Regions from separate parts of the Methylobacterium sp. E-041 genome, predicted to be linked through region 2. Evidence: riboswitches for the same ligand, from Rfam matches in the RefSeq annotation. Region 2 holds a riboswitch; each other region holds the start of a gene.

Region 1 (3,269 bases), on a different contig from region 2:
TCGCCTCGGCCGTCCCAGAATACGCCCTTGGCGCCGAGCTCGACCTGCTCGCCGGTGGAGAGCTTGAAGCCGGCCAGCGATTGCGACAGCGTGATCAGGCTGTTCACCGGGTCCGTGGCGGTGGCGACCTGCGCATAGAGCGCGGTGTCCGGCGTCGGGTTGAACACCAGCCCGAAGCGGTAGCCGAGGCCCTGGAAGGACTTCTCGAACTGCGCGTTGCTCATCAGGTTCTCGCGCTGCAGGGTCGAGGCATCGAACCGGACGCCGGACAGGAACGAGAGCTGGTCGGTGAGGATCAGCCGGTCCTCGGCGAAGACCGAGGCCTGGTCGGTGCTCGTCGCGTAGGCCGGGCTGGCGCGGCCGTTCAGCGGGAACGAGCCCGGGTCGTAATCCGTCAGCGGAACGCTGGTGACGAGGCCCGATCCGACGGTCGAGAAGTTGTTGATGTGCCGGAAGTCGATGTGGTTCACGTCGAAGCCGGCCAGGAACTCGTTGCGGAAGCCGAACAGCGTGCCCTTGAACGCGGCGTCGAACCGGTTCCCGACCTGTTCCTGCTGGTGGTAGATTTCGGTGTAGTCGCTCCGGTCGACCAATCGCGTCGATCGGTTGAAGCTGTAGGTCTCGACGTCGAGCCAGTGGCGCCGGCTCTGCAGCCGGTAGGCGGTGTTGCGCACCGTGATGTCGGCGGTGGGCGTCCACTCCGTCTTGAGCTGGGTCCAGTTGTCCGCCCAGGTGATCTTGGCGTCGCGGACGTTGTAGTTCTTGAACCGGATGAAATCCGGGATGCGCCCGTCGACCAGCGGCGTGCCCCAGTAGCGCGCCGGCTCCTGATAGCCGAGGTCGTGGCTCAGGGTGAAGGCGAGGTCGGGCGTGGCCTGGAGCAGGATCGCGCCCGAGACCGCGAGGTTGCGGAAGTCGCCGTCCGGGCTGATCCAGCCGCCGGCGCGGTTGCCGCTGACGTTAAGGCGATAGGCCACCGCGTCGCCGATCGGGCCGCCGGAATCGAGGGCGAGCCGCGCGATGCCGTCCGATCCGACGCCGGCCCGCACCACGTTGATGGGCGTGAAGGTCGGCTTCTTCGTCACCACGTTGATGACGCCGCCGATCGCCCCGTCGCCGTAGAGCACGGAGGCCGGCCCGCGCAGCACCTCGATGCGCTCGACGTTCCAGGTGTCGAACGGGAAGGTCACCGTGTTGGCGCCGACGAACAGCCGCGTGCCGTCGTAGAGCTGCTGGATCGAGTTCGGCCCCGAGAACCCGCGGCTGGTGAAGGCGCCGTTGCCGTTGCCCGGCGAGGCGATGGTGGTGATGCCGGTGGCGTTCTGCGTCACGGCGTCCGCGATCGTGTCCTGGCCGCGCAGCCGCGCGGTCTCGCCGGAGATGACGTCGACGCTGCCGGGGGTCTCCAGCGGCGTGAGGCCGAGGCGGCTCGCGCCGCGGTCGGGCGTGCGCAGGTTGAGGCCGACCGGCGCGGTGCGGCTCAAGCCGACGCCGTCGCCCGCGACCGTGAGGGTGTCGAGCACGACGCTCGCCGATTCGCCGGCGACCGGCTGGGCGCCGGCCTCTCGCGGCGGAGCGAGGATGACGAGCGCCGTGCCGGCGAGGAGCGGGCAGCGCATCGCGCGCCCGAGGGAACGAGCGGTTTGCAGAAGAACGAGCATGGATCGGATTCGGCTCTATCGGCGCGACGCGACGGCCTGCCCGACCCTCGATCTACATCGAATGTAACAATGTTACAATTAGGCGATCGGCCGAACGCGGCTCGGCCGCCGGCGCACGGATGCCGGGCGGCTTCCTGTGCGTCGTTCGGCGCGGGTCTCGCGGTCGGCAAGGGCATGGAAGGGACGTGCGGACGCGTGTGGTGGCACGTCACCGCGAACGAGGCCGCCCCGCATGCGCCGCGCGGGCCCATGCGTCTCGACACCCGTCGAGGCACCCCGCCCGACGCGTTTCGCGTGTGACCACGACTGACGGCAGGTCTCCTGGCTCGCGGGTCGCTGCCCCTCATCGTCTTCCCAGGCGCCGTGACCCAGTGACGTGTTGATGGAGGCTCGCCGCTTACAGTTGCGGGGGCAGCCGCGGCATCGGAAAGGCTTCTCGGAGCCTCGTCCTCACCGCGTTCCCTTTTGATCCCCGAGGGGAACCGTCCCCGCCAAGTGGCTTCCGCGGTCCCGAAGAGTCAACGGCCGGAATCACGCTCCTGTGAAGTGTGACCCGGCGGCGACAGCGACGGCGCGCACGGTGGCGCTAGGTCGAGACATGCGATCCGTCCTGCGCCGACGCCTCGACGACGACGCTCGGCGGCAAGGTTCCTCCGGCGCCGCCGAGGACGGAGCCGAGGTCGCCCGGCAGGGCGGTCTCCGCGGTCAGCTCCGCCGGCTCGCCGCCGGCCGCGTGCTCGTCCGCCACCAGGGCGACCGCGCCCAGTGCGATCAGGCCGAGGCTCGCCGCGTGCCGGGCGATGGCGGTGCTGTCGGCGGCGATGACGAGGTGGCTCCCGGCGGCCGCGACGACCTGCGCCAGCGCCTCGATCTCGCGTATGCGGTCGGCGTCCCGCGACACGTTGCGGATGTAGACCGCCTTCACCCGGCCGGGATGGTCGGCGACGATCCGGCCGTAGACCTCCGGATCGTGCTGCCCGCTGTCGCCGATCAGCACGAAGGGCAGGTCGCGATACAGCGACAGCATGTGGACGATCAGGGCGCGCTTGTGATCCTCCGCCCGGCGGGGGAGGGGGTGCTTCCACGACAGGCCCCATTCGCGCAGGAACAGGATCGGGCCCACCGGGATGCCGTGGATCGTGAAGAACTCCGACAGCATCTCGTACAGGCCCCACGGCGCGCGCGAGACGTAGAGCATCGGGTTGGCCTCGATGCCGTCCGGGCCGACGTAGAGGGCCCGGTAGAGCGCGGCGACGCCGGGGAAGGCGACGCGGTTCTCGGCATCCTCCACGAACAGCCGCCACAGCATCTTGGCCTTGTTGGCGACGCCCGTGCGCATCACCGTGTCGTCGATGTCGCTGACGACGACGCAGCCGGTGGCGCCCGGCGGCACGAACACCTGCCCCCGCGCCCGCACCGGCAGCTCCGCCTCGAGCGTGAGGTCGACGTCGTGCCAGCCATGGTCGCCCGCGGGCAACGCCTCCGGGCTGAGATGGACGCGGAAGTAGCCGTCGCGGTCGGTCTGGACCCGCGCCTGCGCGCCGCCGAAGCGGGCGGTGACGGCGGCGTCCTTCAGCGCCCGCCGCGCGATCCGCCGGGTGATGTCCC
Region 2 (3,269 bases):
GCACGGGTCTCGCGGGTTTTCGCGCGCGATCCGCACGCGTCGGCCGGCGGCTTAGGGGCGGATTAACCAAACGCGCGCCCAATACGGATCAGTCGCAGTTCTCTCGATCCCCGCACGGCCGACCCCATCGGCCGGCCCGCCGCCCGCCGATCCGTCGCGGGCGCGGGCCGGACGCTGCGCGGCTGCGGGCACCGGGTCGCCTTCGAGTCGAGTCCGCATGCCTCATCACCCGCGCTCCTCCTGCGGCCTCACGCGTCCCGCCCGCCGCCGGCGGGCACGCCGCCACCCGATCCTTCGCAACACGCTCGCCGCCCTGCTCTGCCTCGTCACCCTTGAGGGCGTGCCGCCGGGCGGCGGGACCGAGCCGGTGCCGCAGGTCGCGAGCCTCCAGGCCCGCAGCACCGGGTCGACCGCCCTCGCCGCCCTGTTCGATCCCCGGCCGATGCTGGGCCCGGAGGCCGGCGCGGACCGTCAGGGCGCGCCCCTCGGCGCCGCGCTCACCCCGCCCGAGCCGCGTTTCGCCCCGCCGGTCGCGACGCTCGCGGCCGCCGAGCCGCGTTCGACGGAAGCCGCGCCCCCGGTGCAGACCGGCCGGCAGGCCCAGGTCGTGGAGCAGGTGCGGGCCCTGCGGGCAAACCAGGTCTTACGGGACACGCAGGTCCTGCGGGTTACCCAGGTCCTGCGGGACACCGAGGTCGTGCGGCAGGCCCAGATCGTGCCGCTGCCGGTCGCCCGCCCGGCGGACCTGATCGCCGCCCCCGTGCCGCAGCGCCTCGCCCTGCGCCGCGCTCCGCGCCGGGTGCCCGAGGCGGTCCCGGCGCCCACCGCCGAGACGCCGTCGTTCTTCGAGGAGCTGTTCGCCGCGCGGAAGGATTCGGGCCCGGCTTTGGCCTACGCCGCCCTCGAGAGCCCCGGGCTGGAGCGGTCGCGCGGCCGCCTGTTCCCCGGCCCCGACGCGGGCGCCGGCACGGCGATCTACGACATCACCGCCCGCACCGTCCGCCTGCCGAACGGCGAGGTGCTGGAAGCCCATTCCGGCCTCGGCGCCAGCATGGACCATCCCGACTTCGTGCACCTGCGGATGCGCGGCTCGACCCCGCCGGGCACCTACGACCTCACCGAGCGCGAGGCTTTGTTCCACGGCGTGCGGGCGATCCGCCTCAACCCGGTGGGCGGCGCCGCCGCGATCCACGGCCGCGACGGGCTGCTGGCCCACACCTACATGCTCGGGCCGAGCGGCGCCTCGAACGGCTGCGTGTCCTTCCGCAACTACGACCGCTTCCTGCAGGCGTTCCTGCGCGGCGAGATCCGCCGCCTCGTCGTGGTGACCGGCCGCGGCGACGGCCCGGCCCGCTTCGCCGCGAGCCGCTGACGCCGTCACCGATCGGCCACACCCGGCGACGGCGTCCGAAAGCCGGATTGACGGGCCGGCGGCGCCCGACGCAACCTGCACGCGACGGTTCCTCATCGAGGATCAAAAGGGAACGCGGTGAGGGGAGGGCCCGACGGGGCCTTGCCCGAAGCCGCGGCTGCCCCCGCAACTGTAAGCGGCGAGCCTTCCACCACTGGACGTCACTGGATGCGCCGCATCCGGGAAGACGGTGGCGGGCGATGACCCGCGAGCCAGGAGACCTGCCGTCAGTCGTGGTCACACGCGAAGCGCGTCGGGCGGGGTGTTCCGGCGGGTGTCGAAGCCCCCGGCCGTCCGACGGACGGAGCGGTGGATCGGCCTCGTTCGCGGTGACGTGCCACGTCCGCGTCGCCCGAGGTCCCGTGTCCGCGTCCCAGTCCCCGCCCGTCTTCCGAACGCCAACCCTGCTCGCTCTCGCCTGCGCCGCCGCCCTCTCGGGCCCGGCCGCGCTGGCGCGCCCCGCCGCCGGGGAGGCCGAGGCGAACCTCGCCGAGATCTCCGTGACGGCCGACGATCCCAGGCCCGCCGCCGGGGCGGCGGCGAGCGCCGGCTACGTCGGCGGCACCATCGGCGCCGGCGGGGCGCTTCGGACGGTGGATGCGGCGAGCGCCGGCATCGTTTCCGGCGCCGAGATCAACAGCCGCCCGATCACGCGGCCGGGCGAGGTGCTCGAATCCGTGCCCGGCCTGATCGTCACCCAGCATTCGGGGGAGGGCAAGGCCAACCAGTTCTTCCTGCGCGGCTTCAACCTCGACCACGGCACCGACATCGCGATCGAGGTCGACGGGATGCCGGTGAACATGCGCACGCACGCGCACGGCCAGGGCTACGCCGACATCAACTTCCTGATCCCCGAGCTCGTCGGCGCGGTGGCGTTCCACAAGGGGCCGTACTTCGTCCGCGACGGCGACTTCGCCTCGGCCGGCTCGGTACGGATCGACTACCTCGACACCGTCGCCAAGAACGTCGCGCTGACCGCGTTCGGCAGCTTCGGCTACGCGCGGGCGCTGACCATCGCCTCGGCCCCCCTCGGCCAGGGCAACCTGCTCGTGGCGGGCGAGGCGCAGGTCTACGACGGCCCGTGGGACGTGCCGGATGCGCTGCGCAAGGTGAACGGCGTGGTGCGCTACAGCCAGGGCACGGCGCTCGACGGGTTCTCGGTCACCGGCATGGCCTATGCCAGCCGCTGGACCGCGACCAACCAGATCGCATCGCGCGCGGTGTCGGAGGGGATCATCGGCCGCTTCGGCACCCTGAACCCGACCGACGGCGGCGACAGCAGCCGGTTCTCGCTCTCGGGCCGCTGGAGCATGACCGACGACACCGGCGTCACGCGGGCCTCGGCCTACGTCATCCGCTCGCAGCTCAACCTGTTCAACGACTTCACCTACTTCCTCAACGATCCGGTCAACGGAGACCAGTTCCACCAGCTCGACCAGCGCATCCTCGGCGGCGGCGAGGTGAGCCACGTCTTCCAAGGCGACCTGTTCGGGCATCCGATGGAGAACGAGATCGGGGTGCAGACCCGCACCGACGCGATCCGCGTCGGGCTGTTCAACACCGCGAACCGCCAGTTCCGCACGGGCGTCCTCGACGACCGGGTGCTGGAGGCGAGCGGGGCGTTCTACGTCGACAACCGCGTGCGCTGGACCGACTGGCTGCGCACCAGCGTCGGCTTCCGGGCCGACGGCTACTACGGCGACGTGGTCTCCGACACGGCGGCCAATTCCGGCAAGGCACGGGACGGCATCGTCAACCCGAAGCTCGGGCTGGTGCTGGGGCCGTGGTTCGACACCGAGCTCTACGTGAACTACGGCGGCGGCTTCCACTCGAACGACGTGCGCGGCGTGACCGCGAC
Region 3 (3,269 bases), on a different contig from region 2:
ATCGCGTGCCACGCGACCCGGTCGCCGAACGTCCTCAGCGCATGTGCCTCGCCGGTGTCCCACGCGCCCTTGATGAACTGCACCACGCCGACCCGGTGTCCGCGGCCCAGCATGCGCAGCGCCAGGCCCAGCGCCGCCGTGGTCTTGCCCTTGCCGGGTCCGGTGTTGACGATGAGCAGGCCCTTCTCGATCGTCTTGGCTGCGACCTCGGCGTCCTGCACCGCCTTGCGCTTCTCCATCTTCTCGCGATGGCGTTCGGCGTCGTCGGTCATGGCGTTCCCTGCGGTTTGATGACGAGCGGCAGCCCGGCGACCGCCAGGACGACGCGGTCGCACTCGGCCGCGAGGCTCTGGTGGAGGCGTCCGGCCGCATCGCGGAAGCGGCGGGCGAGCGCATTGTCGGGCACGATCCCGAGGCCGACCTCGTTCGACACGAGGACGAGCGGCCCGCGCGCTTCCCGGCAGGCACTGCGGAGCGCCGCCGTCTCGGCGTCGAGGTCGGCATCGGCAAGCAGCAGGTTCGTCAGCCATAAGGTCAGGCAATCGACCAGCACCGGCCCCGGCGCCTCGGCGATCGCGGCGGCCAGGGCGGTCGGCACGTCCCGAGTGATCCAGTCGCCGGAGCGCCGCGCTCTGTGGAGGGCGATGCGCGCGCGCATCTCGTCGTCCCAGGCCTGTGCCGTGGCGAGGTAGAGCCACGGGCCCGGCACCGCCTCGATCAACCTCTCGGCGTAGGCGCTCTTGCCCGAGCGCGCACCGCCGAGCACGAGGGTCGTCCGAGGCGCGGCCTGCTGCATGGCTGGAACCCATGCCCCAACCCCTGTGCGCCCGTCAAAGCCTCCGTTGTGCGGGGAGACCGGACAGGCTATGGCTGGACGCGACGGTGCCCCGGAGACGGGGTGAAAAGGGAATGCGGTGAGGGGAAACCCGATGCCGCGGCTGCCCCCGCAACTGTAAGCGGCCAGGGTCCCCACGGCGATCCGGGCTTCGTTGAACCGACCTGTCCAAGATGGGACTGCGTTGCGGATCGAAGCCTGGAACGCCGTGGGAGCCCTCAGCTCCTGCCCTCGGCCACCGATGTTTCGGGAAGGCGGCAGGCGCTGCGATCCGCGAGCCAGGAGACCTGCCGTCCCCCGCGCTTTCTCGAACGCCGCCGGCGGGGCGGCCGGAGATGTTGTCGACATGACCACCCAGACCCTCACCCAGACCGGCACCCGCGCGAACGAGGGCTTCGTCGCCATCGTCGCCGCCGCCATGCTCGGCCTCGGGCTCGTGTTCCTCGCCGGCTTCTCGCCGGCCTCGGCACTGCACAACGCGGCGCACGACTTCCGGCACACGCAGAACTTCCCCTGCCATTGACCGCCTGAACCCAGGCGTTCCCATGCTCATCCGGCTCCTGTCAGCGGCGCTCGCCGCCGGCTTCCTCGCGGCCGTCCTCGTGACGGGGCTCGAGCTCGCGCTCACCTCGCCGCTGATCATCGCCGCCGAGCGCTACGAGACCCAGGCCGCTCCCGGCGCCGCCGCCTCGGCGGCCCCGCTGGTCGGGCGCCCGCCGATCGTGCTCGCCCATGCCGGGCACGACCACGACACCAAGGCCGAGCCGGAATGGCAGCCGGCCGCCGGCCTGCCGCGCATACTGTTCACCGGGCTCGCGACCCTCGTCGGCGGGATCGGCTACGCCCTGCTCCTCGGCGCGGTGATGCTGGCCACCGGCCGCGAGCCGTCGCCCGAGCGCGGGCTCGCCTTCGCGGTCGCCGGCTTCCTCGCAGTGGCGCTCGCGCCGGCTCTGGGCCTGCCGCCCGAGCTGCCCGGCAGCGAGGCGGCCCCGCTGGCCGCCCGCCAGGTCTGGTGGGTGATGACGGCGTCGGCCACCGCGATGGGGATCTATCTCATCGCGATCCGCCGGGTGCCGATCACCATCCTCGGCGGAATCGTGCTCATCGTCGCTCCGCATCTGGCCGGTGCGCCGGAGGTGGCGGCGACGCCGTCCGAGCTTCCCGCCGGCCTCGCCGCGCAGTTCGCCGCGCGCTCGCTCGCCATCGCCTTCGTGTTTTGGGCGGTGATCGGCTTGGCCTTCGGGCGCGCCTGGCAGACCTTCGGCCCGAAGGCCGCGGCAGGCGCCCGTGGCTGACACGATCCTCTACGTCTGCACCACCTGCCGGATGGAGAGCGATGCGCCGGACGGCCCGCGCGCGGGCGCCCGCCTCTTCGACGCGTTGCATGCGCTTCCCGCCCCCGACGGCGTGACGATCGAAGCGGTCGAGTGCCTGTCGGTCTGCAAGCGGCCCTGCACCGTCGCCGTGGCCGCGGAGGATCGCTGGACCTACGTCTACGGCGACCTCGACCCGGAGGAATCCGCACGCATCATCCTCGACGGCGTCGGCCTCTACGCCGGCACGCCCGACGGGATCGTGCCGTGGAAGCAGAGGCCGCAGGAATTCCGCAAGGGCGTCGTCGCCCGCATCCCCCCGTTTCCGCCGCGCGCGGCCTGAGCCATCGGCGAGATCCCCATGAGCATCGTCCAGAAGATCCCCTGCACCATCGTCACCGGCTTCCTCGGGGCTGGCAAGACGACGCTGGTGCGCCACGTGGTCGAGAATGCCGGCGGGCGCCGGCTCGCGATCCTCGTCAACGAGTTCGGCGACATCGGCTTCGACAAGTCGTTCCTCGCCGCCTGCGGCATCGAGGGCTGCACCGAGGATTCGATCGTCGAGCTTCCCAACGGCTGCATCTGCTGCACCGTCGCGGACGACTTCGTGCCGGCGATGACGGCTCTTCTCGATCGCCCGAACCCGCCCGAGCACATCCTGATCGAGACGTCCGGCCTCGCCCTGCCCAAGCCCCTAGTCCAGGCGTTCCAGTGGCCGGCGATCCGCTCGCGGGTGACCGTCGACGGCGTCGTCGCGGTCGTGGACGGGCCGGCGGTCGCCTCGGGCGCCTTCGCCGAGGACCCCGAGGCTCTGGCCAACCAGCGCGCCGCCGATACGGCGGTGGACCACGACAACCCGCTCGAGGAGGTGTTCGAGGACCAACTCCTCTGCGCCGACCTCGTCGTGCTCAACAAGGCGGATCTTCTCGACGCCGCCGGCCTCGCGCAGGTGCGGGCCGAGGTGGAGCGCCAGCTTCCCCGCGCGGTGAAGGTGGTCGAGACAGCCCACGGCAAGATCGACCCGCGGGTGCTGCTCGGCCTCCAGGCCGCCGCCGAGGACGACCTCGACGCGCGCCCCTCGCATCACGGCGCGGGCGAGGATCACGACCACGACGACTTCG

What was found. Region 2 has a riboswitch for cobalamin ahead of MKK70_RS13180 (TonB-dependent receptor). Riboswitches for the same ligand answer to the same signal wherever they lie in the genome.
Region 1: it holds a riboswitch for cobalamin, as region 2 does, so the genes downstream of both, MKK70_RS27565 (TonB-dependent receptor) here and MKK70_RS13180 (TonB-dependent receptor) in region 2, are expected to answer to the same signal.
Region 3: it holds a riboswitch for cobalamin, as region 2 does, so the genes downstream of both, MKK70_RS17035 (CbtB-domain containing protein) here and MKK70_RS13180 (TonB-dependent receptor) in region 2, are expected to answer to the same signal.

Annotation. Positions count from the first base shown of each region.
Region 1 is NZ_JAKSYQ010000292.1:117,136-120,404, reverse strand. It holds gene MKK70_RS27565 (TonB-dependent receptor) at 1-1,619, opposite strand, end outside; cobalamin riboswitch at 1,955-2,163, opposite strand; gene MKK70_RS27560 (App1 family protein) at 2,248-3,269, opposite strand, start outside.
Region 2 is NZ_JAKSYQ010000143.1:1,252-4,520, forward strand. It holds gene MKK70_RS13175 (DUF2778 domain-containing protein) at 218-1,372, shown strand; cobalamin riboswitch at 1,441-1,655, shown strand; gene MKK70_RS13180 (TonB-dependent receptor) at 1,774-3,269, shown strand, end outside.
Region 3 is NZ_JAKSYQ010000181.1:16,683-19,951, forward strand. It holds gene cobO (cob(I)yrinic acid a,c-diamide adenosyltransferase) at 1-272, opposite strand, end outside; gene cobU (bifunctional adenosylcobinamide kinase/adenosylcobinamide-phosphate guanylyltransferase) at 269-796, opposite strand; cobalamin riboswitch at 864-1,145, shown strand; gene MKK70_RS17035 (CbtB-domain containing protein) at 1,182-1,358, shown strand; gene MKK70_RS17040 (CbtA family protein) at 1,381-2,130, shown strand; gene MKK70_RS17045 (DUF1636 family protein) at 2,123-2,491, shown strand; gene cobW (cobalamin biosynthesis protein CobW) at 2,510-3,269, shown strand, end outside.